One region of the Paenibacillus sp. FSL H8-0259 genome, then DNA from elsewhere that is predicted to be linked to it. Evidence: riboswitches for the same ligand, from Rfam matches in the RefSeq annotation. Region 1 holds a riboswitch; the other holds the start of a gene.
What was found. A riboswitch is a leader RNA that binds a small molecule or an ion and turns the genes downstream of it on or off. The one in region 1 is predicted to bind S-adenosylmethionine.
Positions count from the first base shown of each region.

Region 2: another riboswitch for S-adenosylmethionine. It lies ahead of NSU01_RS29865 (methionine ABC transporter ATP-binding protein); the one in region 1 lies ahead of metA (homoserine O-succinyltransferase).

Region 1 is NZ_CP150147.1:2,295,109-2,309,795, forward strand. It holds gene cobI (precorrin-2 C(20)-methyltransferase) at 19-768, shown strand; gene cobM (precorrin-4 C(11)-methyltransferase) at 774-1,568, shown strand; gene NSU01_RS09740 (cobalamin biosynthesis protein) at 1,633-2,670, shown strand; gene NSU01_RS09745 (cobyrinate a,c-diamide synthase) at 2,707-4,335, shown strand; gene NSU01_RS09750 (ROK family protein) at 5,171-6,052, shown strand; gene NSU01_RS09755 (HRDC domain-containing protein) at 6,309-7,325, shown strand; gene NSU01_RS09760 (1-phosphofructokinase family hexose kinase) at 7,491-8,432, shown strand; gene corA (magnesium/cobalt transporter CorA) at 8,523-9,458, opposite strand; SAM riboswitch class I at 9,883-10,014, shown strand; gene metA (homoserine O-succinyltransferase) at 10,134-11,051, shown strand; gene NSU01_RS09775 (aminotransferase class I/II-fold pyridoxal phosphate-dependent enzyme) at 11,113-12,279, shown strand; gene mqnC (cyclic dehypoxanthinyl futalosine synthase) at 12,474-13,610, shown strand; gene NSU01_RS09785 (hypothetical protein) at 13,839-14,438, shown strand.
Region 2 is NZ_CP150147.1:6,970,944-6,985,630, forward strand. It holds gene NSU01_RS29840 (NAD(P)/FAD-dependent oxidoreductase) at 1-915, shown strand, start outside; gene NSU01_RS29845 (YuzB family protein) at 939-1,193, opposite strand; gene NSU01_RS29850 (NifU family protein) at 1,276-1,524, shown strand; gene NSU01_RS29855 (MetQ/NlpA family ABC transporter substrate-binding protein) at 1,727-2,593, opposite strand; gene NSU01_RS29860 (methionine ABC transporter permease) at 2,651-3,319, opposite strand; gene NSU01_RS29865 (methionine ABC transporter ATP-binding protein) at 3,319-4,335, opposite strand; SAM riboswitch class I at 4,434-4,569, opposite strand; gene NSU01_RS29870 (Cthe_2314 family HEPN domain-containing protein) at 4,661-5,407, opposite strand; gene NSU01_RS29875 (UbiD family decarboxylase) at 5,435-7,207, opposite strand; gene NSU01_RS29880 (COX15/CtaA family protein) at 7,265-8,197, opposite strand; gene NSU01_RS29885 (thioredoxin family protein) at 8,311-8,655, opposite strand; gene NSU01_RS29890 (polysaccharide biosynthesis protein) at 8,771-10,399, opposite strand; gene NSU01_RS29895 (DUF456 family protein) at 10,426-10,911, opposite strand; gene NSU01_RS29900 (Cof-type HAD-IIB family hydrolase) at 10,955-11,734, opposite strand; gene NSU01_RS29905 (penicillin-binding transpeptidase domain-containing protein) at 11,810-13,900, opposite strand; gene NSU01_RS29910 (penicillin-binding protein 2) at 13,993-14,687, opposite strand, start outside.

The DNA.
Region 1 (14,687 bases):
AGTGCGCTCTATGATGCTATGGATGAGGAAGAGCTGAAGCTGGAGGAAAGGCTGACTCCCCGGGCGATCGGGACGTTGTACGGTGTCGGTGTCGGCCCCGGTGATCCGGAGCTGATTACACTCAAGGCCTGCCGGCTGCTGCGGGAATGTCCGGTGATTGCCTACCCGGCAACCAAAAAAGGCGGCAAATCCTACGCCCACGAAATCATCGAGATGCATGTGAAGCCGGATGAGAAAATCATGCTCGGACTGATCTTCCCGATGACGAAAGATCCGGTGCTGCTGGCAGGCGGCTGGAACCGCACTGTGGAGCTGTGCTGGAGTGAGCTGAAGCAGGGCCGGGATGTGGCTTTTGTGACGGAGGGTGACCCTAATCTGTTCAGCACCTTTATTCACCTGGCCCGGTTAATGCAGGAGCTGCATCCCGGTGTACCGATCGTCTCCATACCGGGGATTTCCTCGGTGCTGGGTGCGGCTGCTGCCCTGGAGCAGCCCTTGGCGGACGGAGATCAGCGGGTGGGAATCATCCCGGCGACAGATGACCGTGAGGCACTGAAGGAAGCGCTGCTGCATCACGAGACGGTGGTATTCCTCAAGGTGGCCAAGGTGCTGGATCTGGTGCTGGATGTGCTGGATGAGCTGGGACTGTCCGGCAAAGCATCCGTCGTTACCAAGGTAACCTCGCCTTACGAAACGGTATGGCGCGATGCGCGGGATCTGCGGGGCAAGGAGCTGGAGTACTTAAGTCTGATGGTGGTGAGCAAATGACAGATATCGTGCTCGAACCTAAAGTATACATTGTGGGTGCCGGACCCGGCGATCCTGAGCTGATTACGGTAAAAGGCAGCCGGATTCTGCGCTCAGCGGACCTGGTGCTCTATGCCGATTCTCTGGTCAGTGAGGAGCTGATCCACAGTGTGAAGCCCGGTGCAGAGGTACTGCGAAGCTCGGGGCTGGATCTGGAGCAGCAGGTGGAGCTGATGGCGGCAGCAGTACAGTCTGGTAAAAGCGTAGCCCGCGTCCACACGGGCGACCCGTCCATGTACGGCGCGATTCTGGAGCAGATGTCACTGCTGAAGCTATGCGGCGTCCGCTATGAAATCGTGCCGGGTGTAAGCTCGGTCTTTGCATCCGCTGCGGCGCTTGGTGCAGAGCTGACCGTGCCTGATCTGACACAGACGGTAATTCTGACCCGTGCGGAAGGACGCACACCGGTGCCGGAGCGCGAGCAGCTGCGCAAGCTGGCTGAGCATCACTGTACAGTGGCGCTGTTTCTTAGTGCCTCCCTGGCCGGGCATGTGACCGGGGAATTCCTGGCTGCTGGCTGGAGCCCGGATACACCGGTAGCTGTAGTGAAGCGGGCGACTTGGCCGGATCAGCAGATTCTGCGGACAACGGTGCAGAATCTGGAAGCAGATCTGCGTGGAGCGGGCATCACCATGCATGCCATGATCCTGGCCGGCTGGGCGCTGGACCCCGGGCTGACAGACCGCGATCAGCACCGCTCCAAGCTCTATGACAAGGCATTTACCCATGGCTGCCGGGAAGGAATTGGCTCTGGTGAGTAAGCGGCGGTATGCAGCGGTCGCGATCACGCGAAACGGCATCGGGCTGGCGCTGAAGCTGGGAGCGATGCTCGGGGAGACGGAGGTCTTTTGTTATGCCAAGTATAGCGGCGGGCTGGAGATGCGGGCTGGGGAGATATCGCTTTTTGAGGGGCCGGTAAAAGATTTACTCCCCCGGCTCTTCCGGGATTATGAGGGGGTTATTCTGTTCTTCTCACTGGGCGCCGCGGTCCGGCTGATTGCTCCGCTGCTGCAGGACAAAAGAACCGATCCTGCCGTCATCGTCATTGATGAGCGCGGGGAGCATGTCATCAGCATGCTGTCCGGCCACCTCGGGGGGGCCAACAGACTGACGCTGCAGATCGCCGGGCTGCTCGGCAGTCATCCGGTAATTACAACGGCTTCCGATGTGCAAGGCACCTTCGCTGTGGATCTGCTTGGCCGGGAATACGGCTGGCACGCAGACAGCTTTACCGGTATGAAAAGTGTCAGTGCTGCGCTCGTCAACGGGGAAGCGGTAGCTTTTGTCCAGGAGAGCGGAGAGCCGGGCTGGCTGCCGCCGGAGGCAGTGCTGCCGGAGCATGTACGCGTATTCGCCAGCAGGGATGAGCTGCGAAGCAGCGGCTTCCGCTTCAGCGCAGCGATCGTGGTGAGTGACCGGCTGCCGGATCAAGATGAGCCGGAGGAGGCCGTGCTTGCTGAATGCGCTGTAGTCTATCGTCCGCGCAGCCTGGTGCTCGGTTTGGGCTGTAACCGTGGAACCACTGCGGAAGAGCTTGAAGCTGTAGTGCTGCATACGCTGGCAGAACTCAGGCTATCGCTCTACAGTGTGCGGAATGTGGCTACTGCCGGGATTAAGGGCGATGAGGCCGGATTGCTGGCTCTCTGTGCCAAATACGGCTGGGAGCTGGCGTTGTATTCACCGGACCAGTTGAACACGGTCACCCTGGACAATCCTTCGGAGGTAGTGTTCAGAGCGACCGGAGCGTACGGAGTCTGTGAGCCTGCCGCACTGTTATCTTCAGGTGCGCAGGTGCTCCTGCAGCGCAAACATAAAAGCGGAAATGTGACAATCGCCGTAGCGCGGGTTGTCTATGCCGGTTAGAGCGGGGGAGAAGCGGTGAGAGAGACATGGAATGAAATGAAGGACCGGGAGCCGTTCTTGCAGACACGCCCGCGTTTTGTAGTAGCAGGCACGGGCAGCGGCTCCGGCAAAACAACGGTCACACTGGGACTGATGAGGGCGTTTGCCCGGCGCGGCCTGAGGGTACAGGGCTTCAAATGCGGGCCAGACTATATCGATCCTGCGTATCATACTGCAGTCACTGGCCGTTCTTCCCGCAACCTGGACTCCTGGATGACTTCAAGCAGCTATCTGCAGGAATATTTCCTGCGCGTATCGGAGGATGTGGATCTGTCAGTCATCGAAGGTGTGATGGGGCTGTATGACGGCAAAGAGGACACAGCACTCACCGGATCAACGGCAGAAATCGCCATCCTGACGGACAGTCCGGTGCTGCTTGTAGTCGATGTCCGCAGCATGGGACGCAGTGCTGCGGCCATTGTGCTCGGCTTTCAGCAGCTGGAGCCGGAGCTGCGGATTGCTGCGGTTATAGTGAACCGCTGCGGCAGTGAGGGCCATTACCGGATGGTCCGGGCAGCGATTGAAGCGGCCTGCGGCATTCCGGTCATCGGCTGGCTGCCGCGCGACGGTGGTCTCGATATCCCGGAGCGGCATCTGGGTCTGCTTCCCGCTGTGGAGCGCGGAGAGCTGGAGCCTTTGTTCGAGCATGCCGCCGACCTGCTGGCGGAAGGCACCGATCTGGAGCGGCTGCTGGAGCTTGCCGCTGCTGCGCCTGCATTGCAGTATCCGCCGGAACCGGTTGCGGCGCTGCAGGCGCAAGGGCCCTCGCAGGGCTGCCCGGGTATACTGGAGCCGGGAATGCCGGGGTTTACGGCGACTGAGACTCCGGGTTTGGGCAGCACGCCGGCAATGGAGCCTGCATCACAGGAGCGGCCTGTGTCAGCAGGGCCAACCTTGTCTTCACCGGCAGCACGGATAATGCCGGCGGATACGAACAGGCCGGCACACCGTCCTGTCCAGCCGGTTATAGCCATAGCCCGGGATGCGGCGTTCAATTTCTATTACGCCGACAATCTGGAGCTGCTCGAGCGCGCAGGTGCGCGGCTGGTTATGTTCAGCCCGATGAGCGGAGAGGGAATCCCGCCGGAAGCCGATGGAATCTATATCGGCGGCGGGTTTCCGGAAGAATTCGCTGCTGTGATTGCAGCGAATTCGCTCTTCCTGGACGGCGTAAGAGCTGCAGCTGCAGACGGAATGCCGCTGTATGCGGAATGCGGCGGCTACATGGTGCTGGCCCGCAGCCTGACCGACCGCTCCGGCGCTGTGCATGAGATGGCCGGGATCATTCCGGCGCACACCGTAATGCAGGAACGCCGCGCCGCGCTCGGGTACCGTGAGGTGACAGCCCTTCACGATTGCCTGCTGCTGAAGCAGGGCGGGCGACTGCGCGGCCATGAATTCCATTATTCCGGCATGAGCTACATTCCCGGCGAAGCCAGGACTTATGCCTATGAGAGCAAAGGCAGAGGAGGGAGTCAGCCGGAAGGGTATATCAGCGGCAACATTATGGCTGCTTATGCGCATATTCATTTGGCGTCCCATTTCCCGGCCGCCGGGCGGCTGGTGGAAGCCTGCCGCACTTATCGGGAACAGAAGAAGCAAGCGGAGCAGCGGCTCAAACTTTAGCCCCATCTCTTCTACTCTAATAGATATAGATGGCTGGGGATTACCTCTTTTCTTTCTCGGATGTTGGTTTTTTAAGCTATATCTTTGGGGATTTTGGGAAGTTCTTCTTTTTATATGCTAAAAAACCAGTATAAGCAAGGCATACATTCCACCCGGTTGGCTTTACGATGGCGCAATGTACTTAGTTTTTTCGCATACATTCCTCCCGTTTGGCTTACGATGGCACAATGTACTCGGTTTTTCGCATACATTTTATCCGTTTGGCTTTACGATGGCGCAATGTACTCGGTTTTTCACATACATTCCCCCCGTTTGGCTTACGATGGCACAATGTACTCGGTTTTTCGCATACATTTCCCCCGTTTGGCTTGACGATGACGCAATGTACTCGGTTTTTCGCATACATTCCATCCGTTTGGCTTTACGATGGCGCAATGTACTCGGTTTTTCGCATACATTTCTCCCGTTTGGCTTGACGATGACGCAATGTATTCGGTTTTTCGCATACATTCGGCTCCTCTGTCTATTGTTTCCCTTCAATCCACTAATCGGGGGATGGATCAGAATAAATTCTGGCCACAGCCGTCTTTGATTGGTTATGCAGTGACCACAAAGGGCTCAAATTGTATAATCTTTTTTAACGGCATACAGTGTGTCAACCGCTTGTCATACATCTGTAAGCCTCGTATAATAGGATCAAGAGAGCGCTTTATTACCCTGCTGGCAGGTTACCGGCTTATTTTTTATCAGGGGATAGATTGGATTATATGCTGCTGAATTTCAAAGTCTGGAAGCAATCACTTAATGATGGTAATGGAGAAGGGAGCACGCTGCAGTGAAATTGTTGGGAGCGATTGAAGCAGGAGGAACAAAGTTTGTATGCGGAATCGGGAATGAGGACGGGACGATTATCGACCGGGTGAGCTTTCCGACCACAACCCCTCAAGAAACGATGGGGCTGGTATTAGATTACTTCTCCGCTAAAGAGGTGGAGTCCATTGGCATCGGTTCATTCGGACCGATTGACCCGGTGATCGGCAGCCCTACTTACGGATATATTACAACCACACCGAAACCCCACTGGGGCGGATATAATCTCGTTGGAGCCGTGACGGAGCAGCTTGATGTTCCGGTCGGTTTCGATACAGATGTGAACGGAGCCGCCCTGGGCGAGTACACTTGGGGAGCAGCCCAAGGGCTGGATAGCTGCCTCTATATCACAGTAGGCACCGGCATCGGCGCCGGTGCAGTGGTCGGCGGGAAGCTGATCCACGGGCTGTCCCACCCTGAGATGGGACATATTCTGGTCCGCCGCCATCCGGAAGATCACTATGAAGGCTTCTGCCCTTATCATGGCGATTGCCTGGAAGGTCTGGCGGCCGGTCCGGCTATCGGCAAGCGCTGGGGCAAGCCTGCGGGCGAGCTGCTATCGGATCATCCGGCCTGGGCGATGGAGGCCCACTATCTGGCCCACGCCCTGATGAACTATGTGCTGATCCTATCGCCGCAGAGAATCGTGATGGGCGGCGGCGTGATGAAGCAGAGCCAGCTCTTCCCGCTGATCCATACCAAGCTGCAGGAATTGCTTGGCGGATATGTGCAGCATCCGGCGCTGAATGAAGCCATCGGCAGCTATATTGTCCCTCCTCAGCTCGGGGATAATGCTGGACTCTCCGGTGCGCTTGGCCTTGCGAAGCTGGCGCTTGACGGACAGTAGAATATCCTATAAAAAGGCATTGACTGTTTCGCAATATGTGGTATCCTAGGTTTTAACAGTATAGCATTTAAGAGGAAGCACCTCTTTCACGGATTTTCGTGGGAGAGGTGCTTTTTTTTGTGCAAAGATAAGAATTTATAGGCTCCGTGCAATAAATGTTCCTTATCTTTCCCGCTGAAACGGTATCGGCGGGGGCAGGTAATCCGGTCCGCACAAAGCTCATGCATACTGTAAGACGATGAAGGTAGGGATTCATATGCAGATCGTATTTATGAACCGTTTGTCCAGAATGTCAGGTGTGGATCAGGAGGTATTTGCCCAATTGTGGATTGGAGAGGAGGAGGGGGTGTGGCGCCTGGGCTGGCGCGACTTCTCAGGAGAACAGGAAATGGGTGACAGCTTATGGTATGAAGGCGGTTCATGGAATGAAATGCTGAGTGTGTACCGGCATGAGCTTGCAATGAAGATGGGAGACGGTTACCGCCCCCTGATTGATGGTGTATTTCATGAAGATGAGCATCTTAACAGCCGAGGTCAGGAGCAGCTTAAGCTGCAGTATTACAGTGAGCAGTACGCCAATGAAACCGTATATGAGGAGCTGTGCTCCTGGCGCAGGGGGAAGGCTTCCAGCGAACGCAAGGCACCTTACATCCTGGCCAGCAACCGTCTGCTGCGGATGATCAGTGCATTTCTGCCCCATACGGCGGAAGAGCTGCTGCAGATTCCCGGCGTAGGTGAAGGTAAAGCCTCGCAATATGGCGCCGACTGGCTCAGTATTACCTCCGGTGTGCAGCGTGAGCATCAATATCCGCTGGGCTGGGTAAGTGATTCGATCGACGAAGAGAGCTTTGTTTCCTGGCTGTACAAACAGAAGGAACTGAAATACAAGAAGCAGCTGGAGCGGCTGAGACTGCGGCGTGTACTGCTTCAGGGGATTGAAGAAGGGCAGGGAATGGAGCAGCTTAAGGGGCTCAGCGGGGTCTCCCGCCGTGAAGTTCTTGAAGCTGTGGAGGAACTGGAGAAGGACGGTTATTCCGTCGAGAAGCTCATTGCTCTTGAACTCAGTGAAGTTACTTCCCAGGAACAGAACAATATATGGACAGCCTATGAGCTGATCGGTGATACCTTCCTGAAGCCCGTCCTCTATAAGGCCTATGGCGAGGATTTCTCCCCCGCAGAAGGCCTCGATATGTACTATGAGCGTCTGCGGCTGATCCGTATCCGCTTCCGCCGGGAGCAGCCGGCCGGTCTGGGGCTGGCGACGAACCTGTAGGAAGCAGCCTTCTTCCCGGAGCTTACCCTGAAGCGCGCTTCCCCCCTTCCCGTGAGGAAGTGCGCTTTAGGGTTTTATCTGCGGCCGGCAGTGCCTGCAAATTATTAGGAGAAAGGGGCGATTAGCGGTACTATACTTGTATGCAGTTAAAAAGGAGTGGGACATATGATAGTAACGTTGACGGTTAATCCTAGCGTTGATGCCAGTACGGGTATAAGTAAGGTTGTTCCCGATCATAAGCTGCGCTGCCGTGAAGCCTCGTATAAACCGGGAGGCGGCGGTGTGAATGTATCGCGGGCGATCCATAGATTGGGAGGGGATTCGCTGGCACTGTATGCCTCAGGCGGACTTCATGGTCAACTGCTGCACCATATGCTGGAACAGGAGGGCGTAAGGCATCAGGAGATTCCGATCAGCGGGCAGACCCGGGAGAATCTGATTGTCGTGGAGGAATCCACCGGGCAGCAGTTCCGGTTCGACATGCCGGGCCCGCGGTTCATCGAAGGCGACTGGAAGGAGTGTCTTGAGCAATTAACGGCGCTGCCGGATAAACCTGCTTATCTTGTAGCCAGCGGCAGTCTGCCCCCGGGCTGTCCCGCTGATTTCTATGCGCGTGTCATTGAAGCTGCGAAGCCCTGGAAGGCCAGGGTTATTATCGATACTTCCGGCGAAGCGCTGCAGCTTGCGGCTGATGCCGGTGTATATCTGCTGAAGCCGAACGCGCGTGAGCTGGAAGAATTGGTAGGGCATGCAATAACCGGTGATGAGGAAGTGAAGGCAGCCGCACTGCAGCTGATTGAAGAAGGCCGGACGGAAGTAGTGGTAGTCTCACTGGGCGGGGACGGGGCGCTGCTGATTACCAAAGACGGCTGCGAGCATCTGCTGGCACCTGAAGTTCCTGTACTCAGTGTAGTAGGCGCTGGCGACAGTCTGGTTGCGGGACTCGTGTACAGTCTGGAACGGGGCTGGCCGCTGCGCAGAGCCGTTCAGTTCGGCATCGCCTCCGGAGCTGCAGCTGTCATGAATCCGGAGCGTCAGCTCTGCAAGCGCGAGGATACGGAGCGGTTGTTTGCCGGCATGGATACCGGCGCAGCCGGACACATGTAGTTTTGTGGCCGCCATATACCAAAAAGACGAAGGCTTCCCTATACCAAGAGGTATCCGGTGCCTTCGTCCTGCGTATTCGTCCGTTTAGTTTCATAGCCAATCCTTCTTGCGGAAGATCACCAGCATTCCGCAGCCGAGCGTCACCATGACGGCGATGACTCCATAATAGCCGTACTGGGAATGGGTCTCGGGAATATTGTCAAAGTTCATACCGTAGATACCGGTAATAACGGTCAGCGGCATGAATATCGTAGTAATTGCCGTAAATACTCTCATGATTTCATTGGCGCGGTTAGCAATACTGGACTGATAAGCTTCACGTAAGTTGCCCATGAGATCGCGGTACGTTTCAAAGGTTTCAGAGATCTTGACCGCATTTTCATAAATATCGCTGAAATACTTCTGCAGCTGATCGTCGATCAGGCGGAGGTCTTTTTTGTTGAGCGTGTTGATAACTTCCTTCTGCGGGCCGAGCATCTTCTTCAGCCAGAGAATCTCACTGCGCAGACCGATGATCTCGCTGAGATGTGATTTCTTGGTGTGCATGAGGATATCCTCTTCCAGCTTCTCGATCCGCGCTTCAATCCGGTCACCGACCGAGAAGAAGTTGTCAACCACAAGGTCGATTAACAGGTACAGGAAACGGTCCGGTTCACTGACCTCCTGCTCCCACAGGACGGGCTTCAGGACGCGCAGCTCATGGATCTTCTGCTTCGTAACGGTAATGATGAAGTGTCTGCCCAGGAATACGTTGAGCGCGCGGAGGAAGATTTCCTCGTCATCAAACCGGATGCTGTTGACTACGATGAAATAATGGCTCTCATAGATCTCCAGCTTCGGGCGCTGATCCTCTTCACTGAGACAGTCCTCGACAGCCAGATCATGCAGATTGTACAAAGGCTGAAGCTCAACAAGATCCTGGGCATCTGCATCAATCCAGTAGAAACCCTCAGCGGGTGCGGTAAGTGTATCCTCAATATTGTCAATAGTCGTAAAAACCCCTGCGTTCACCAGCCGGATTTTCATCTGATTCACTCCTTCTGTCCCTGGTCTTCTCCAGGGATATGCTAATTAAAGCACAGAGAAAAAATCAGCTTGGCCGGTGGTACAATCATGGATGAAGGCCAAAAGACGGTCCGAGAGCATGAAGAAGAACTGCCCCCGCCGCCGGCAAGCTGATGTTAATCCTGTGTGGTTGTTCTTTCTGCACGCTTATTCGCGAGCCCGGGTCGCCTTCCATTCTTCTCTCACCTCTTCTTTTCGCCGTTTATGGTTGAAACACTTGTCTAGTATAACGCCGGGGTATGGCTCTTTCAAGAGAAATTCTTTTCATTCTCCAGGCCCCTTAAGCATTGTATGGACTTGACGAAAAGGAGGTTCATGATTTAAAGTGAATTTTAAGAAAAGTATCCGCGGATGCTTTGGAATAACCCCAACTGAATACAGCTAAATCTTATCAAGAGCAGGTGGAGGGACTAGCCCGATGAAACCCGGCAACCGGCGTGTGAACGCACGGTGCTAATTCTTGCGGAAGCTTTGCAGGACGTTATTCGTCCGGCGGAAGTTCTCTGGCAGATGAGAGAGGCGCATATGACTGCAGATATATGACCTTTCTCGCCCGAGAAAGGTCTTTTTTCGTTGTTTTACATCAGATTTAACCGCCAAGCGGAACCTAATTTCAGTTAAGGAGTGGAAACAGCAATGCCTATTAAAATTCCCGACAGTCTTCCGGCCAAAGAAGTATTATCCGGTGAGAATATTTTTGTAATGGATGAAAGCCATGCCTTTCATCAGGATATCCGTCCTTTGCGGATCGCCATCCTGAATCTGATGCCGACCAAAGAAACCACGGAAACGCAGCTGCTGCGCCTTATCGGGAACTCACCGCTTCAGGTGGACGTTGTTCTGCTGCATCCCAGCTCCCATACCTCGAAGAATACTTCGGCAGAGCACTTAAAGAGCTTTTACAAAACCTTTGATGAAATCAGTGACCGCCGCTTTGACGGCTTGATCATCACCGGGGCTCCGGTGGAACAAATGGAGTTCGAGGATGTCAACTACTGGGAAGAGCTGAAAGTGATTTTTGAATGGAGCAAGCAGAACGTAACCTCGACCATGCATATCTGTTGGGCCGCGCAGGCAGGACTGTACCACCACTTCGGCGTGCGTAAGGTGAGTCTGCCGGATAAATGCTTTGGAGTGTTTCCGCATACGCTGAGCCATAATAATGTGAAACTGCTGCGGGGCTTCGACGAAGTATTCCATGTGCCGCATTCCCGTCACACCGACGTCTCCCGTGAAGATATAGAGAATAATCCGGATCTGCAGATTCTGGCGGAATCAGAGGAAGCCGGTGTGTACCTGGTTTCTGCGCATGACGGCAAGCAGATTTTTGTAACCGGACATTCAGAATATGATCCGTTCTCCCTGAAATGGGAGTATGACCGCGATATCGCCAAGGGCATGGATATTGAGATTCCGAAGCACTATTATCCAAAAGATGATCCCACCCGTACACCGCCGGCCGTCTGGCGCGCCCATGCTAACTTATTATTCGCTAATTGGCTCAATTACTATGTATACCAGGAGACACCCTACGATATCGGAGCGTTTATTTAAAAAAATTATTTATATATAGAAGCAATGGTTACACGCACAAAACTTTTAGGAGGCAATGGAAATGGACGAGAAACTGAAAATTGAGAGCAGACTGGCACAGATTGGTTCGATGGAGGACCCCGCGACAGGGGCGATTAATTATCCGGTGTACAACGCGACGGCATTCCGTCACCCGAGACTCGGACAGAGCACGGGCTTTGATTACATCCGCACCAAAAATCCTACCCGCTCTGTGCTCGAAGATGCGGCAGCGGTACTGGAGTCTGGAGATGCCGGCTTCGCCTGCGCCTCGGGTATGGCTGCACTGACTACTGTGTTTGCTTTGTTTGGACAAGGTGATCATCTCGTTGTCTCGCTCGACCTGTACGGCGGAACGTACCGTCTGCTGGAACGGATTCTGTCCAAATACGGCATCAGCGCCTCCTATGTGGATACGAATGATCTGGATGCTCTGGAAGCTGCGCGCCAGCCGGGCACCAAGGGTGTATTCATTGAGACACCAACCAATCCGCTGATGATGATTACGGATATCGAAGTGGTATGTACATGGGCCCGCCGCCACGGGCTGCTCACGATTGTCGACAATACGCTGCTGACCCCGTTCTTCCAGCGCCCTATTGAGCTTGGAGCAGATATCATCGTTCACAGCGCGACCAAATATCTGGGCGGACATAACGATGTCCTTGCCGGACTTATTGTGACCAAAGGCGCTGAATTGTCTGCAGAAATGGCGATTCTGCATAATTCACTGGGCGCTGTCCTTGCACCAAACGACAGCTACCAGCTGATGAAGGGGATGAAAACACTTGCCTTGCGCATGGAGAGGCATGAGAGTAATGCGCTGGCTATCGCCCGTTATCTGCTGGAGCATCCGGCCATAGCCGAAGTCTTCCATCCGGGTCTGCCGGATCATCCGGGATACGAAATCCAGAAGCGCCAGTCCTCCGGCAACACCGGGATTTTCTCCTTCAAGGTGAAGGATGCCAGATACGTGGAGCCGCTGCTCCGCCATATCCGCCTGATTGCATTCGCTGAGAGTCTTGGCGGTGTGGAATCGCTCATGACCTATCCGGCGGTACAGACTCACGCCGATATTCCGGCGGAAATCCGGGATGCGGTTGGCGTAGATGACCGGCTGCTGCGTTTCTCGGTCGGCATCGAGCATGTGGACGATCTGATCGCTGATCTTACGCAGGCACTGGAGGCCGCGCGCACCGAGCTGGAATAGGCATCTTGGAACCTTAGCAGCCAGATAGAATCACTGTATACATTGAACAGCAGCGCCAACGGGTGCTGCTGTTTTATTTGGCGAAAGATTTTTCAAGCTCATCCGATTGTGATACGATGGGGGAACGAGTTTGTTTATTTTTTAAATTAAATTCATCTACTATACTTCATAGGATTAAGAGGAGGCTGCGAACGTTGAGTGCAATTGATCTTATTCTGGATAAGACACTTAAAGGTGAACGTCTTCAATTAGAAGACACAATCACGCTGTTCGAAAGCAATGAAATTGAGAAAATGGGCGCGGCTGCGGATATTATTATGAAGCGCTGGCACCCGGACCCGCTGGCTACATTTGTAATCGGCCGTAATATTAACTACACCAATGTATGTGATGTCTATTGCCGCTTCTGCGCCTTCTACCGCAGACCGGGTTCGGAGGAAGGTTATGTGCTTCCCGATGAAACTATCTATCAGAAGATTGCCGAGACGATCAGCGTGAACGGGACTGAAATTCTGATGCAGGGCGGAACGAACCCGAATCTGCCGTTCAGCTATTACACGGACATCCTGCGCGGAATTAAGCAGCGGTTCCCGGAGATCACCATGCATTCCTTCTCACCGGCAGAGATCATGAAGATGGTCGAGGTCTCCGGACTGCCGCTGGAGCAGGTCATGCGTGAGATTCATGCCGCAGGCCTGGATTCCCTGCCCGGCGGGGGAGCGGAGATTCTCGATGACCGCACGCGCCGCAAGATCAGCCGGCTCAAAGGCTCCTGGCGGGAGTGGATGGATGTCATGCAGACCGCGCACCGGATCGGCATGAACACGACAGCCACGATGGTGATCGGTCTGGGTGAGAGTATGGAAGAGCGGGCGCTGCATCTGCTGCGTGTCCGTGAAGCCCAGGACGAGTGCATAGCGAACAAATATGACTCCGAAGGATTCCTGGCCTTCATCTCCTGGACCTTCCAGCCGGATAATACGAACCTCAAGCTGGACCGGCAGACACCGGAAGAATACCTCAAGACCGTGGCAATCAGCCGTCTGGTGTTGGATAATATCAAGAACTTCCAGTCCTCCTGGGTCACGATGGGCCCTGAGGTCGGTAAGCTTTCCCTGCAATACGGCTGTAATGACTTCGGCAGTACGATGATCGAGGAGAACGTAGTTTCCTCGGCGGGCGCAACCTACAAGGTCAACATCGAGTCCATTACCCAGCTGATCCGCGAAGCAGGCAAGATTCCGGCGCAGCGCAACACGCGTTATGACATCCTGCGGACGTTCGAGGACGCCAATGCTAAGATTGACAATGACTTCATCATGCAAAACTAGAGGGTAGAACAACACCTGATGTGTTGTTACCCTACTAAGGTGAGAAAACGGGTAAAAACTACACTTTATGTAGTTTTTACCCGTTTATTTTTATTATTTTAACTACAACATTTGTTCAATTGAATATGCGTTCTTTGTCGTCTGGAAAAGGTTCGATTATCCATACAATCAATTATATGTTAATATTTGAATGTGAAATCACTTAAATAAGCTCATGGGAGGCTGAAGATGAAACGGATATCATTTGAACGCCCAACAGATCACTATGATGAAGGAATTACCGATATCGATAAAGAAATTTGTTCTTTGATAAAGCGAAGGAAGGAAATCTCTGGTAATAATCCAGGTTATCCTCCGTTTGAGTATATTTCTAAATGGTCAGAGACTTATGGACTCTATGAGGATTTCTTAAAGTCGTTATTTGGAAGTATGATGAATGAAAAACAATATAAACCATTAATTGAACCAGCGGGATTTAGACAACACATTGCAATCCTGAAGTCAGTCGTGATAGGGGAGCGGTTCTATACTCTAACTTCTATACGGCAATACACAAATGCAAGTGTACTAACACTTAGTATAGATTGGGACAATGAGCCGGAGATTGAATCCAAATCTCATCAACATAGCCACTATGAGCTATACATTAGCGAACAATATGACTCCCGGATGATTAGTGGGGGGAGCAGATCTGATCATGCTGCCTATAAATACGTTGTCTCCCCGCCATTACCTGACGATGCTTCAGGATTGCAATTGAGGTTCACACAATACATCAACCCTTTCAAGAAGAGCGAGACAGGCGACGAGATAGTATTTGAGATTTAGTAAAAGCGAAAGATAGCCCTTCAGCACATATTAGATGTGTAAGAGGGCTGTTTATCAATGTCTTTTTTCCATCTATTCCACCGGCACCGCTAGCATCAGCTACGCGAGCCAATTGTATTCGAAATTTCGAATACATTATGCTCATTGAGCCGTGGAAGTCAATTGTGTTCGAAATTTCGCATACATTATGCTCATTGAGCTACGTGAGAGCCCATTGTATTCGGTTTTTCGCATACATCAGGCTCATTT
Region 2 (14,687 bases), 3.6 Mb from region 1:
GCCGCAGGAACTGTAACGGATTATCATCTGCGGATTCAATTCCCGGTTCATCCCCGCTTAACGATCCGCTATGGTCAGGTGGGCTCCATCGATCTGGAGAGCCGGGTGATATTCCTCGATACCGGGGAGCCGATATCTTATGATATTCTCGCGATAGCGCTCGGCTGCACCGATAATTACCATAACATTCCCGGAGCCGAGCACTATGCCTGCAGTATTCAGAGCTTTGCCGGGACCCGCGAAACCTACCGCCGGCTGAACGATGTGAAGCCTTACGGAACGGTCAACATTGTAGGCGGAGGACTGAGCGGAGTTGAGATTGCCTCAGAACTGCGGGAGAGCCGGCCTGATCTGAACATCTCCATTCTGGACCGCGGGGAACGGGTATTGTCTTCTTTCCCGGCCAAGCTGTCACAGTATGTGGAGGAATGGTTTAATGAGCATCATGTGGAGACCATAGGACGGGTATCCGTTTCCCATGTAGAAAAGGATGCCATCTTCAATGGCACCCAGGCAATTCCTGCTGATGTTACGGTCTGGACTGCCGGCATTCAGCCGGTGCAGGTGGTCCAGCAGCTTGAACTCCCCAAAGACCGTGGAGGACGGATCATTGTGGGCAATTATTACAATGTGGCCGACTATCCGGAGGTATACGTGATTGGAGATTGCGCCAGCCTGCCCTTCGCACCAAGCGCACAAGCCGCAGGTGCCCAGGGAGAACAGGTGGGGCAGATTATTCAGGCCCTATGGCGGGGTGAAACGCCGAAGCTGCATAAGATTAAGCTTAAGGGAACTCTCGGTTCACTGGGTAAAAATGCCGGCTTCGGCCTGATGGGCCGCCGCTCCGTCATGGGCCGTGTTCCGCGCCTGCTCAAAAGCGGCGTGCTCTGGATGTCTAAGCGCCATTTCGGGTAGGACAACCAAACCACGGCTGCGGTTTAGTCGATTTCAAGGCTATCCCATGCCTCAGCCTCTTTAATGGCTGCTTCAATCGCCTCTTCAAGTCCTTCGGCGGATTCGGCTTCAATAATCTCCCCGTCGACCATGGCGAAGGGCTGCAGATAACATTGTCCGCAGTTGTTCAGACAGCCGTACTCCACCACATCGTATTCGGGGTTTTGCTCCAGCTTATTTTTGAGCTTTTCTGTACCATGTCCGATATTACTGGCACAAAATTCTATAATTGGTCTCATGATGATCTCCCTATTCTGCGCTAACCATTTTATTTTTTAACTTTTTGTACTATAATAAACATACGAAAGGAGTGATTGAGAAATGAGTGAGAATGTACAAAGTGCAACCATGTACGATGAAGTATTGGAAGTGCTCGATAAACTTCGTCCGTTCCTGCAGCGCGATGGCGGTGACGTCGAACTGATCGATGTAGAAGACGGCATCGTTAAGTTGAAGCTTATGGGTGCCTGCGGCAGTTGCCCAAGCTCCACGATCACGCTGAAAGCCGGGATCGAACGCGCTCTTGTTGAAGAAGTAGAAGGCGTGGAAGAAGTTATTCAAGTATTCTAATCCCGTATCATAGATCATCCCGGCCTCCGTTGAGAAGGCCGGGATTTTTTTTATTATAGTGGATTTCACAGGCAGGATCAACCCGCCGCGTTCCCGGTAAACTTACCCATCCCTCCCAAAGGCCAGAAATGCCCTGTTAACCGTTCCCGGCTGACAGGGCATTTCTGGTCTTCTCTTTAGTTGTTCAGCTTAAGCTTTAGGCTTAGAATGCAGGGATAATTGCACCTTCATATTTCTCTTCGATGAAGGCTTTGGCTTCAGCAGAGTTCAGGGCCGCAGCCAGCTTCTGGATCGCATCGGAATCTTTGTTATCCGGACGGGCTACCAGCAGGTTGGCGTAAGGGGAATCTGCTCCCTCGATGAACAAAGCATCCTTGGTTGGAACCAGGCCGGCTTCCAGCGCATAGTTGGTGTTAATCAGCGCCAGATCTACCTCGTCCAGCTGACGCGGCAGCATAGCTGCATCCAGCTCAATGATTTCAAGCTTCTTCGTATTCTCAGTGATATCAGCTTTGGTGGAAGTGATGTTGGTGTCATCCTTCAGTTTGATCAGACCGTTCTTAGCCAGCAGGATCAATGCGCGTCCGCCGTTGGTGGCATCATTCGGGATGGCAACCTTGGCACCGTCAGCCAGTTCGCTGATCGCTTTGATTTTTTTGGAATACGCGCCGAAAGGCTCAACGTGAACCGCGGTTACAGATACAAGATCCGTGCCGTTCTTGGCATTCTGGTCATCCAGGTAAGGCTTGTGCTGGAAGAAGTTCGCATCCAGTTGTTTCTCGGCAAGCTGTGTATTCGGAAGGATATAGTCCGTGAATTCTTTGATCTCAAGCTTAATGCCTTGTGCTTCAAGCAGCGGGGCAATAGCTTTCAGAATTTCCGCATGCGGTACAGGAGAAGCTCCAATGACCAGGGTTACGGGTTCTGCAGCAGGTTCAGTGGTCGGTTCTGCAGCAGCAGCTTCCGTTGGCGCCGTTGTAGCCGCAGAGTTTGCCGCGTTATTGTTGCCGCAAGCTGCAAGCACCAATATCATGGTCAAGCTGAAGAATGTGAGCAGTACTTTTTTCATCTGTAAATCCCCCTCTAATCAATAATTTGTATGAATAAGGCTCTATATGGACATACCTTATTTCCGTGTAAAATGTCTTACCAGCCGGTCACCAGCCATTTGCAGCAGCTGCACCAGAATAACCATCAGGGCCACCGAGATAATCATGACTTCCTTCTCATAACGGTAATAACCGTAACGGATCGCCAGGTCACCCAGACCGCCGCCGCCTATCATCCCGGACATTGCGGTATACGAGACGAGGGTAACAATCGTAATCGTAACACCGGCCAGCAGACCCGGACGAGCCTCCGGCAGCAACACGCGCATTACAATCTGTCCCGTGGATGCTCCCATACCCTGCGCCGCTTCGATGATCCCCCGGTCAACCTCCCGCAGTGCGGTCTCTACCAGTCTGGCGAAGAATGGAGCCGCGCCGATCACCAGCGCCGGAATCGTTCCAAGTACGCCTATCGAGGTACCCATAATCGACTTGCTGAACGGAATCAGGGCAACCATCAGGATAATAAAGGGGACCGAACGCAGAATATTTACGACGAACGATAATACCGAGTAAACAGCCCTGATAATAGTGTTATTAGACTTGCCCCATAAATATAACACAATTCCGAGCGGTAAACCAAGGATAATTGTGAATATTCCTGAAAAAGCTAACATTTTTAATGTTGCGACCGTGGCATCAAGCATTTCTTCCCAGTTAATCGCGCTAAAATCCAGTCCGCCCATTAAGAAATCACCTCCACATCAAGGCCTTCAGCCGCAAGTTCGGAAAGTGTTGCTTCCACGGCTTCGGATGGCCCTTCAAACCGGACAATCAGCTGACCATAAGGAACATCCTTGATAGTAGAAATGGTTCCCTGCAGAATGGCGAAATTAACTCCGGTTCCCTGCGCCACATGGGAAAGGGTCGATTCGTACGTTTTTTGCCCGAGAAAAGTAATTTTGACCGCCTTAGTATATCCGGCATGTACAGCATCAATCGCTTGCCGCAGCGGTCCGTCTGCCTGAGTTTCACTGCGGATGAATTCTTTCGTAACCTCATGCCTCGGTTTCAGAAAAACCTGGGCAACGTCGCCCTGCTCCACAATCCCGCCCCCATGAATGACAGCCACCCGGTCGCAAATGCTCTGAATGACATGCATCTCATGCGTAATCAGCACAATGGTCAAGTGAAATTTCCGGTTAATATCCAGCAGCAGGCGCAGAATTGAATCCGTTGTCTGCGGGTCCAGCGCTGAAGTCGCTTCATCGCACAGCAGAACATCAGGATCGCTCGCCAGAGCACGGGCGATCCCGACCCGCTGCTTCTGGCCTCCGGACAGCTGAGCCGGATATTTGTTCCGGTGCTCCTCAAGTCCGACTAGAGCCAGCAGATCCTGAACCTTCCGCTCAATCTCCGTCTTGGAGGTTCCGGCCAGCCGCAGCGGAAAGGCAATATTGTCATAGACGGTTGCGGAGGAGAGCAGATTGAAATGCTGAAAGATCATCCCGATCTTGCGCCGCTGCTCCTGCAGCTGTCCCTGGCTGAGTGCAGTCAATTCCACCCCATCCACCCATACTTCACCCTCGCTCGGACGTTCCAGCAGATTAATGCAGCGGATCAGCGTGCTTTTGCCTGCACCGGAGTGGCCGATCACACCGAATATCTCCCCCTTCTTAATCGACAGGCTTAGTCCGGAAAGCGCCGTTGCGGCCTTGCTTCCCTTACCGTATACTTTCGTTAAATCTTTCAGCTCTATCAATCGCCCCGTCCTCCTTCTTCCATGCAATTTATAACAAAAAAGACCTCTTACGATCCGTGCAGATCGGAAGAGGCCGTGTGTGTGAAGTAAACAATGCCGTCTCATCTGCCAAGACCGCAAACCTAGCGGCATTGTAGGAATTAGCACCATGACATTTGTAGCCAGCAGCTAAGCTGTGTACAAATCGGTTGCCGGGCTTCATCGGGCCTATCCCTCCGCCGCTCTCGATAAGATTATAGTATGAAGTTATATATGCCGTTTCATGTTAGAAGTAAATACTTGCATAAGTATATTAAGTTTCCGGTTCTTTGTCAAAGGTAAGTTTTTACGGCTGTCCGTGCTCTGAACGCTGGCTGGATGCAGCTTTATTCTTGTGCCACTGCTCATTGCTGTACCTGAAGGCAGCCGATAAAGATTTGCACACCATCTCCAGGCTCTGCCTCAAATCCTCCAGATGACTGTCAAGATCCTCCAGTTGGATTTTGTCATGCAGCCCTTGATGGCGTTGCCAGAGATCATCCGTCATCTCAGCGTTCATGTAGTGAATCTCGGCATTGCGCCGTTTGCGCAGATTCTCCACCGGTTCGCGGTAAGAGTTCCTGATCTTCTCCAGCTCATTGGCCAGCGGGTTGTGCGCATGAAGCAGCTGAAATTGGCGAAGCACTGTGAAGTAAGAGAAATGCGCTTTGACTTTACCTGTATTCAGATCATACAGACTGTTCAGAACCGTACCCAGCTTGTCCAGCAGGGAGAACACCCGGATGAAGCCGTCCTTATAAAAATACACATACCTGGCGTACTCTCCCTGTTCCGTGGGCGACATATCATCCATATAACCGGCAACCACCGACTTCCGGTAAAAGGCGGCGGCGAACCAGCTCTGCTCCAGCTCGTCCAGCGATGAGATCAGACCGCGTGTCCATATCTCCAGCTTGCGGTATTCATGGTCACGGTCTTGATGTGTGTTCATCTCCTTGCGCAGCATGGAGGCGACCTTCGCCATGTTGTCCATGGCTTCGGCCAGTACCCCGCTGTTCTCGCGGGGCGGCTCTCCCAGTAATGTCCGCAGCATATTTGTCCTCCTCAGAATACTTAAGATCTATACAAGAGGGAAATAACGGTTCCAGTTCCGGTTCACCAGTTCAACCGTGTCCTCATGCGGAACCAGCTCCTCCGGGTACCCCGGCTTCATCCGGGCATCTATTACAATCGGCAGGGAATAGCTGATTGCGTTACGCAGTGCATGGGTCTCCGCATAAATATCATCCGCCGGATTAAACCGGGTGAACACTGTCCACAGGAAGGAGGTTTGTGTGCGCACCGCTTCTGCAGCATCGTCCACCAGAACAATCAGCGGCCAGGCTGTGCCCTTCTCCTTGAAGGAAGCGGCCAGCCTGACGGGAAGCTCAGGGTCTTCTATATAGGATGCTCCGGAAACGGCTAAACATCCGCCGCAATAGGGCACGGCGCCGGTGATTGCTGGAAGGTGACCCTCCGTATAGGTTCTGGGCAGCTCACGGACCGGGTTGCCGGTGCCCATCATCACAGCCTTACTGCCATGATTCAGCTTACGGCCGGTATAGTCAAGGGTATCCATGGAGGTGTTAGCGAAGATCACCAGATCCGATGCCGGATTAAAGCGTTCAAGCACGGTTTCCAGCAGTTTAGGGAAATCCGTAAGCTCAACCGGTTCATTCGTCAGGAGCAGGAATTTCGTTAAGGAGAGCTGGCCTTCCCCCAGAATACGGAAAGCCGAAGCCAGTCCCTCACGCGGATAGCTCTCCCTGACAACAGCCGAAGCCAAGGCGTTCGAGCCGGATTCGGAGTACGCCCACAGAGCTTTCACTGAAGGCATCATTAGCGGATAGGCCGGAGCCAGCAGCCGCTGCAGATAATCCTTCAGATAATAATCCTCCTGGCGGGGTTTGCCGGTAATCGTGGCCGGAAATATCGCGTCCTTGCGGTGCCACATCCGCTGCACATGCATCACGGGAAAATCATGCTGCAGCGAATAATAGCCGGATTGACTGCCATATGGACCTTCCGGTCTCCGCTCAAACGGAGACACCCGCCCGCGGATGGAGAATTCAGCTTCTGAAGGAATGCGGTGACCGCCCAGGGGGTCCTGCACCATAGGGAGCTTCCCGCCCAGCATAAGGGATGCCAGCATCAATTCCGGAAGCCGCTCTGAAACCGGGGCAACAGCAGCCGCAATCAGGGCAGGAGGCCCGCCGATAAAGACAGAGACCGGAAGGGTCTCCCCCAGCAGCTCAGCCTGACGGTGATGGAAGCCGCCCCCTTTATGGATTTGCCAATGAATGCCGGTCGTGCTGTCATCATGAATCTGGACCCGGTACATCCCGAGATTATGGTCTTTGGGGTTGGTTATGCTCTCTGTATAGACCAGAGGAAGGGTGATGAACGGCCCTCCGTCCTTAGGCCAGCTGGTAATTCGGGGTAATTCCTGTAGCGGATTACTGCTGCGGCAGATGCCTAGGACCGGCGCTTCACCTTGCGGTATATTCTTGGTTCCTGCTCGGATCAGGTCAAGCAGCAGGCCCTTTTCTCTCCATAGTCCGGCAGCTGATGGCGGAATCATCGTTTCCATAGCTGCCGTCATGGATTTCACTAACTGTTCCGGGCGGGTCCCGAAGGCCTTGTTCACCCGGCGGACAGTACCGAACAGATTGGTTGCAACCGGGAACGGCGTTCCTTGTACATTAGTAAACAGCAGCGCCGGGCCTTCCTCACCGGCCACCCGGCGGTGAATCTCGGCCAGCTCCAGATGCGGATCAACCGGAGCATCAATCACAGCAAGATCCTTGTCTCTGCGGAGCTGTTCGATCCATTGTCGCAAATTACCGTATCCCACTAAGCGTTCCTCCTCGAACCGGGCCCGAACCTTGTCCCCATGCCCTTAACGGTAATCTTATCGCTTCTTGTCCGTTCCGCTTAATTGCCAGACACGGACACTCATATAACATAGAACCCCAAACAAACCGGCAATCAGCAAAATATGCGACAACGCGGTAAATATGTACAGTCGTTCATTATACAGCGTATGAACCACAGCAGCTCCACTGAATACCTGCATCAGGCAGAGCAGCACTGCAGCAAGACCCAGAGCCCTCAGCTCCGGCAGCTCTTTGTATTTCCAGAAAGCCAGATGTCCCAGAATAGCAGTCAGCAGGAACAGCAGCGCCGCTGCAACCCGGTGTATGAACACAATGCCCACCCCGCCAGACAGCTCGGGAATCCATTCCCCGTTGCACAGCGGCCAGCCTGAACAGCCCCCCTGCGAATCGGTATGGCTTACATAAGCTCCAATATACACGACCATATAAGAATATAACGCAGTAAACCAGGTTAAGTTACGGAAGCCCCTGCTAACTTTCGGTTCTGCAGTGCTATTCTCTTCCCCAGAAAGGTAGATCCGTCTGGCTCCAAGCGCAAGCATCAGTGAGCTGGCGAACGCAATCAGCGAGAATCCCATATGTAGAGCCATTACTGCAGCAGACTGCGACTTGATTACCGCAAGCGCTCCCATTCCGCCTTGCACCACTACGAATATAAGGGTTAACAAGGCATAGGTAAGCAGATCCCTGCGCTTACGGGCATAACGCCAGAACGCAAACATGGAAGCCAGTGACATTAGACCCGCAAGTCCGCTGAACAGACGATGGGTATATTCAATCAGGGAGCCTACGGTATAAGCCGGTATCAGCTTTCCGTGACACAGCGGCCATTCATTCCCGCATTCCAGTCCCGAACCCGTCTTGGTAACCACCGCTCCGCCGAGCAGCGCCAGAAACATAACAAGGCAGGTTATATAGCTAAGCCATTTTAATTGAAGGGTCGTCAATGTTATCACCCGCATTTTTATAGGAATGAATTAGTATAATGATTGCGCCCGCAGACCATTCTAGAAAAAAAACACCGCTTCTGCTCGGGTAGGGCGAAAGCGGTGCTGCTTCATTACTTGTGGATACTAAGGTAAACATCCAGCGCCGTATTCAGGAAATTCTCAATTTCCTCACGGGACTTACGAAGCTTATTCACGAATCGGACCAGTTCCCGTCCATCGGTATAAGCGACAAAGCTCGGAATGCCCAGAATATTCTGTTCCTGGCTGACGTCGCCTACTGCATCGACATCCACTTCAACGAGTGTAAGGCGGTCACTATATTTCTGTTCCACATCCGGCATGAACGGATCAATGAATTTGCAATCCGAGCACCAATCCGCCTTGAATACCGCCACCGTTAAGCGCGGAGATTGTATTGACACCTGAAACTCAGCAGGAGAACTAATTTTGTTCATCTATTATCCATCCTTTCTCATCTAACCGTTACCCATGATTCTCTTCTCTTTAAGTGAAGCAAAATGTACGGAATAAGTCAAATAAAAAAGACAAAATAAGACAATGATCACAGCTTTATTCGTTTGCACGCACGTGCGCAGGCTGCAGCTTCATTAAAGGATTCAGCAGTTTGCGCAGCGGACGCGGGTAACCAGCGATTTCCTGGCTGCTCAGTACACCCAGAACAATCAACAGCACCAGGTAAATGATAACCACGGCAGCTCCAACGACCAGACATGTAATCAGGAATGCCAGTCTTGCCGGCATCAGATGAGTCAGCATAATCCCCGCTTCATTGAGGCCATAACCGATTCCGGCCGATGCGAGTACAGCGATTGAGAATCCGCCCCAGCGTTTGCCGAGAATTTCGAAGGGAATGATCTTTTTGAGCATCCGCAGATTAAGCAGCGTAATGACAATGAAGCACAGGGCCGTAGAGCCGATGATGCCATAAATGCCGAACAGCTGGCTGAACAGGAAGTTGGAAGCGAACTTCACGATAATCCCGGCTAGCACGTAATACATTGAAATCCGCGATTTGCCCATTCCGAGCAGAATAGAGTTCGTAGTCATCATAGTGATTTGAAAAATAGTGCCCAGCGTCAGCATCGCTACAATCCCGCTGCCGTCCAGACTGCTGAAGATCAGTCCATTGACAGAATATGCCGCCACAACGAGAGAGAGTACAATCGGTGTGCCGGTAAGAATGGAAATACGCATGGCCAGGGTAACCTGGCGTTTCAGATGCTGTTCATCTTTGCGGGCGTACGCCGCTGAAATAATCGGAATGAGCGACGTACTAAGCGCGATGGAGAGCACCGGCGGAATACCCGCTATACTCTGTGCACGGCTGCCGAAGATCCCCAGAGCCCGGGTAGCTTCCTCCATTCCGATCCGTCCGCTGAGCAGCGGTACAATAAAGGAAGTATCGATAAAGTTCACAACAGGTACTGTGATCGAAGATAATACAATTGGAATGGACAGCTTAAAAATATCTTTATAAATTCCAAGTAACGGAAGGCGTGCCTCATTCGATTCATAAAGAGCAATCTGCTCCTCGCTGCGGCGCATCTTCATTGCGTAATACAGCATGACACCGAAAGCGCCGACGCTCCCGAGCACACTGCCGAAAGAAGCGCCTGCAGCCATCCATGTGTTGCTGTACCCTTGGCGCAGCAGAATAAAAGCCAGCAGAATTGCCGTAGATACCCGGGCAATCTGCTCAATAATCTGCGAGATACCTCCGGCCATCATATTATTGCGCCCCTGGAAGTAACCGCGCATCATCGCGATTGCGGGGAACAGCAGCAGCGCCGGGGCAATCGCCCGGATTGCCAGCGTACTCTCAGGAACTTTGGTGTACTCCGCATAATACGGAGCGGCTATGTACAGTATTGTACTCATTACAACACCTACAACAGCTGCAAAAATAAGGGCGGCACGGTATACCTGCTGCGCTTCATGCGGACGGTTCAGAGCATAACGCTCTGATACCATTTTGCTCAGCGTGCTGGGTATTCCGGCGGTCGCCAGCGGAAGGAGCAGGAGATACACATTGTTAGCCTGTGTAAAGGATGCATTCCCGATATCATTGAATAGATGTTCCAGCGGAACCCGCTGGGCAAGTCCAAGGATGCGGGCCACAAGTGCGGCCGCAGCCAGAATAAGCGTGCCTTTAACAAAAGATTCTTTCTTGGTGGACAAGCTGTTTCGCCTTCTTCACAATAAATTTAATACCGTCCGATCCAGATAAAGAAGAGGACGACCATAACAATCTGCAAAATGATCTTGACTACGGTACTGCTGAACAGCCCCAGCAAGGAGCCGAAGCTGACCTTGACCGCCTTGCCGGGCTTCGAGCCGGCAATCAGTTCGCCGACAAAGGCCCCGAGGAACGGGCCGATCAGCAGACCAAAGGCCGGAATGAGAAAGGGGCCAATAATCAAGCCGATCGTGCTGCCGATGACGGATGCCCGTGAGCCGCCGAACTTTTTGACTCCCCAGGCCCCGACCACATAATCGGCAACGAACAGGACCACTACAATCAGTGTCTGGATAATCCAGAACCAGGCGCCGAAGGAGTGGAAGGAAAAGAACCAGCCGTATACGAAGAAGGCCAGATAAATCGCCAGCGCGCCCGGCAGGATTGGATATACCGCTCCTGCCAGCCCTACTGCAAACAAAGCAATGATCAGAATCCAACCCAGGATCGTCAATTCCTTCAACTCCTCAAGTTTTGTTTTGGATAGGATAAGTAAGCTAAGCCTGCTTAGAAATTCTACCGGCCGAGGTTCCGGCCTCCGCAAGAATATACTTCTGGATCACTTCCGCGATTCCGTCATTATTGTTCGTAGCCACAACAGCATCGGCTTCCTGCTTAACGGTCTCCTGGGCATTGCCCATCGCTACGCCGAATCCGGCCTGCTGGATGGCGGCCAGATCATTCAGACTATCGCCGACGGCCACAACCTGGGACATATTAATGCCAAGCAGCTTGCAGACTTCCAGAATGCCGGATGCCTTGTTGACGCCAAGCGGATTAATCTCCAGATTGAACGGCGAGGAATTGGTGATCTCCAGCCCGCCCAGCTCCTGCAGACGCATCAGCAGCTTATGGCGAATATCATTATCCTCGGTAGAATAACCGAACTTCAGCCATTCCCTGCTGTCAATTTCGCCGTCCCAGGTGTCGCGGTTGTATACTTCATCCACGGAATATGCCCAGAACCAGATATCGAACTCTTCGGCAATCTTATGCATCTGTTTGACCAGTTCCACATCCATCAGGGACCGGCGGTACAGTTCTCCCGGTGCGCGCCAGACTTCACTTCCGTTTACCATAATCATCGGGGTCTCGAGGCCAAGCTGCACGGCATAAGGCATCGCACTCCGGGACGAACGTCCGGTAGACAGGCAGACATGTACGCCGGCATTCATCGCTTTTTTGATCCATTCCACCGTTTTGGGGGTAATTTTCTGTTCATCATTCAGTAGGGTTCCATCCATATCCAATGCAAGCAGGCGGTATTTGGCAATCATTTGCCACCCCTCCATTCTTGTATGTCTCCCGGTCGGGAGCAGCTGTGTATTTGTCAATCAGGCTACGGCGGTTCGTCAGTTTGTGTTTACGGCATCTCCGTTGGCCGGATCTGCAGTTTTTACATTTTTCTTCGGGTTGCCATCCAGCCCGTACTCCCAGTCATACGCATCGAATATTTTACGCGCGACCGGCGCGGCACTGTTGGAACCAAACCCGCCTTCAGGGATGACCACAGCAACTGCTAACTTAGGATTATTACGCGGGGCAAAAGCAATAAATACCCCGTTATCACGCAATTCACCTTTACCGAGCTGCTGGGAGGTACCTGTCTTACGGGCAAAATCATAAGGGAAATCCGTAAAGGCAGTAACCTTACTGTTCATGCCCTGTTTGATTTCTCTCCAGAAGGACGGGTCAAAGGTCGTTACTTCATCCAGCACCTCGCGCTCAAACTTCTTGACCACATTGCCTTCAGAGTCGGTGATCTTGCTGACCAGCTGCGGCTTGATGCGCACACCTTCATTGGCAAGCGTGGAAGCGTACTGTGCCAGCTGCAGCACCGTATAACGGCCCTGCTGCCCGAAGGAGGCATAGACCAGTGCGGCTTGCGCACTGCCCGCTGCCTTGATATCGGTATAGTTAATCTGTCCCAGATACTCATTGGGAAGCCCGCTCTGTGTGGAGACACCGAGGCCGAACTCCTTCATATACTTATCCCAAACTTCAATCCCCTTGCCCTTATATTGCTCATAAAGCTTCTTGCCGACCATATCCACCATGAATACGTTGGAGGAATCCTCAATCGCTTTGGCCGGGTCCATCGAACCGTAGACATGTCCGGAGGAATTGCGCACGGAGGATTTGTCATCCTTACCGAAATAAGCGATCCCTTTATCATTGTACCGGTAAGAGGTGCTGAAGAATCCTTCGTTCAAGCCCACAAGCACACTCAGCGGCTTAATGGTTGAACCCAGTAATACGGTAGAACCGAATCCATGGCCGGACATCCCCGAAGAATACGGAGTAATCGTCCCATTCTGATAGTTACCCATAATTTTATTCCAAGTATCGGAATCCAGCTTCTCCGCCGTCCAGACATTGGTATCATAATCCGGCATACTGGCCATGGCAACAATATTGCCTGTATCCACTTCCATAGCTACGGCATAACCCGTGAGTGCATCGGGGTGGGTTTTGCCCTGAACGGCATGACTGTGCAGCCAGCTGATCTGCTCCGTAATGGCCTCTTCCGTCTTGAGCTGGACGTTCTTATTAATCGTCATCCAGACATCATTACCCTTGACCGGCGGCACAACCTCTTCAACCTTCTCGGCCATATTCTGCGGATTCACTGAAATGACCTGATAACCATTCTTGCCGCGCAGCTCCCGCTGATATTGCAGCTCCAGACCGTCAAAGCCGACAAACTCATCATCTTTATAGTTCAGGCCGGGATCGGCATCGATCTTCTTCATTGCGTTCTGTATGTTCTTATAGATATTAAGTGTACTGGACGATTTGAAGGGCTTGATATACCCGACTGTCTGCACAGCAACTGTGTCCTTGTCATAATGCCGCACGCCTTCTTCAACAATCTCAAGACCGGGGAACTCGCTTTTATGCTCCATGAAATAAGCAACTTCCTGGGTGGTAAGACCGGACTTGATCTTGCGTGCCATATAACCCGAATATTTTTTGAAATATAAATCCAATGAAGTAATTACATTATTCACCGTCAGCTTCTCGCCGTCCGGATCACCGTGTTTATCGAATTCCTCGACCAGCCGGGTTGCCAGCGCATAGGCGTTAGCTCTAGATTCCGGCTTCAGTGCACTGATTCCGGTCTCCTTATCCACGGCTTTGGCCGTATATTCCTTCGTCAGGGTGATATACAGCGATTGAACGGAGGTCGAATAGGCAATTTCTTCTCCTCCGGCTGCGCGAATCGCACCACGGATGGACGCGAGCGGTACACTTTTGGTATCCCGGCTGGTCTCCACCTCGGTCAGCTTAGGTCCTTCCACAAACTGCACAACAGCCAGACGGATAATAATTACGCAAAAGATTACAAACGTGCTGAAGAAAAACACGTTGAGCCGCAGGCCAAGCGAACTCTTGCTGTCCTTCTCGTCCGGGGGAGAGGCCTGCTTTCGGAAAACACTCACAGTTTTTCACTCCTCTACATCTCAAGTGGAAACGGCTTGGCTGCCCTTGATAAGGACAGCACCGTTTCAGCGGGAAAAATAATATAAACCTCTTAGTTCACAGTTGACTCTTGTTTCTGCTCTACTGGCGGAAGATTTTTTTTGGGGACTCCATCGAGCCCGTATTCTGAGTCATAGGCTTCAAATATTTTGCGGGCCACCGGTGCAGCACTGTTCGATCCAAAGCCGCCTTCCGGAATAATCACCGCTACAGCAAGCTTGGGATGCTCGCGAGGAGCATAAGCAATAAAGACTCCGTTGTCACGGACCGCACCGTACGCATCCATTTCAGAGGTCCCTGTCTTGCGGGCAAAATCATACGGGAATCCGTCAAACACCTTAACCGACGTGTTCATCCCCTGCTTGATCTCCTTCCAGTACGAAGGATCAAACGTAATTTTGTCCAGAACTTCCCGTCCGAATTCCTTGACCGTATGGCCTCCGGCATCTGTAATCCTGCTGACCAGCTGCGGCTTGATCCGTTCCCCTTCATTGGCAAGCGTCGCTGTATATTGGGCAAGCTGCAGTGCGGTATACTTGCCTTTCTGACCGAAGGAGGCAAAGACTAACGCCGCCTGGACAGAACCCGCTTGCTTCGTGTTGATATAATCGGCAACTCCGGCACTCTCACCCGGCAGTCCACTCTGTGTCGAAACCCCAAGTCCGAAGGCCTTCATATACTTGTCCCATACCGCGATTCCTTCACTCTGATACTTCTTATAGAGCGCATTGCCGACCCAGTCTACCA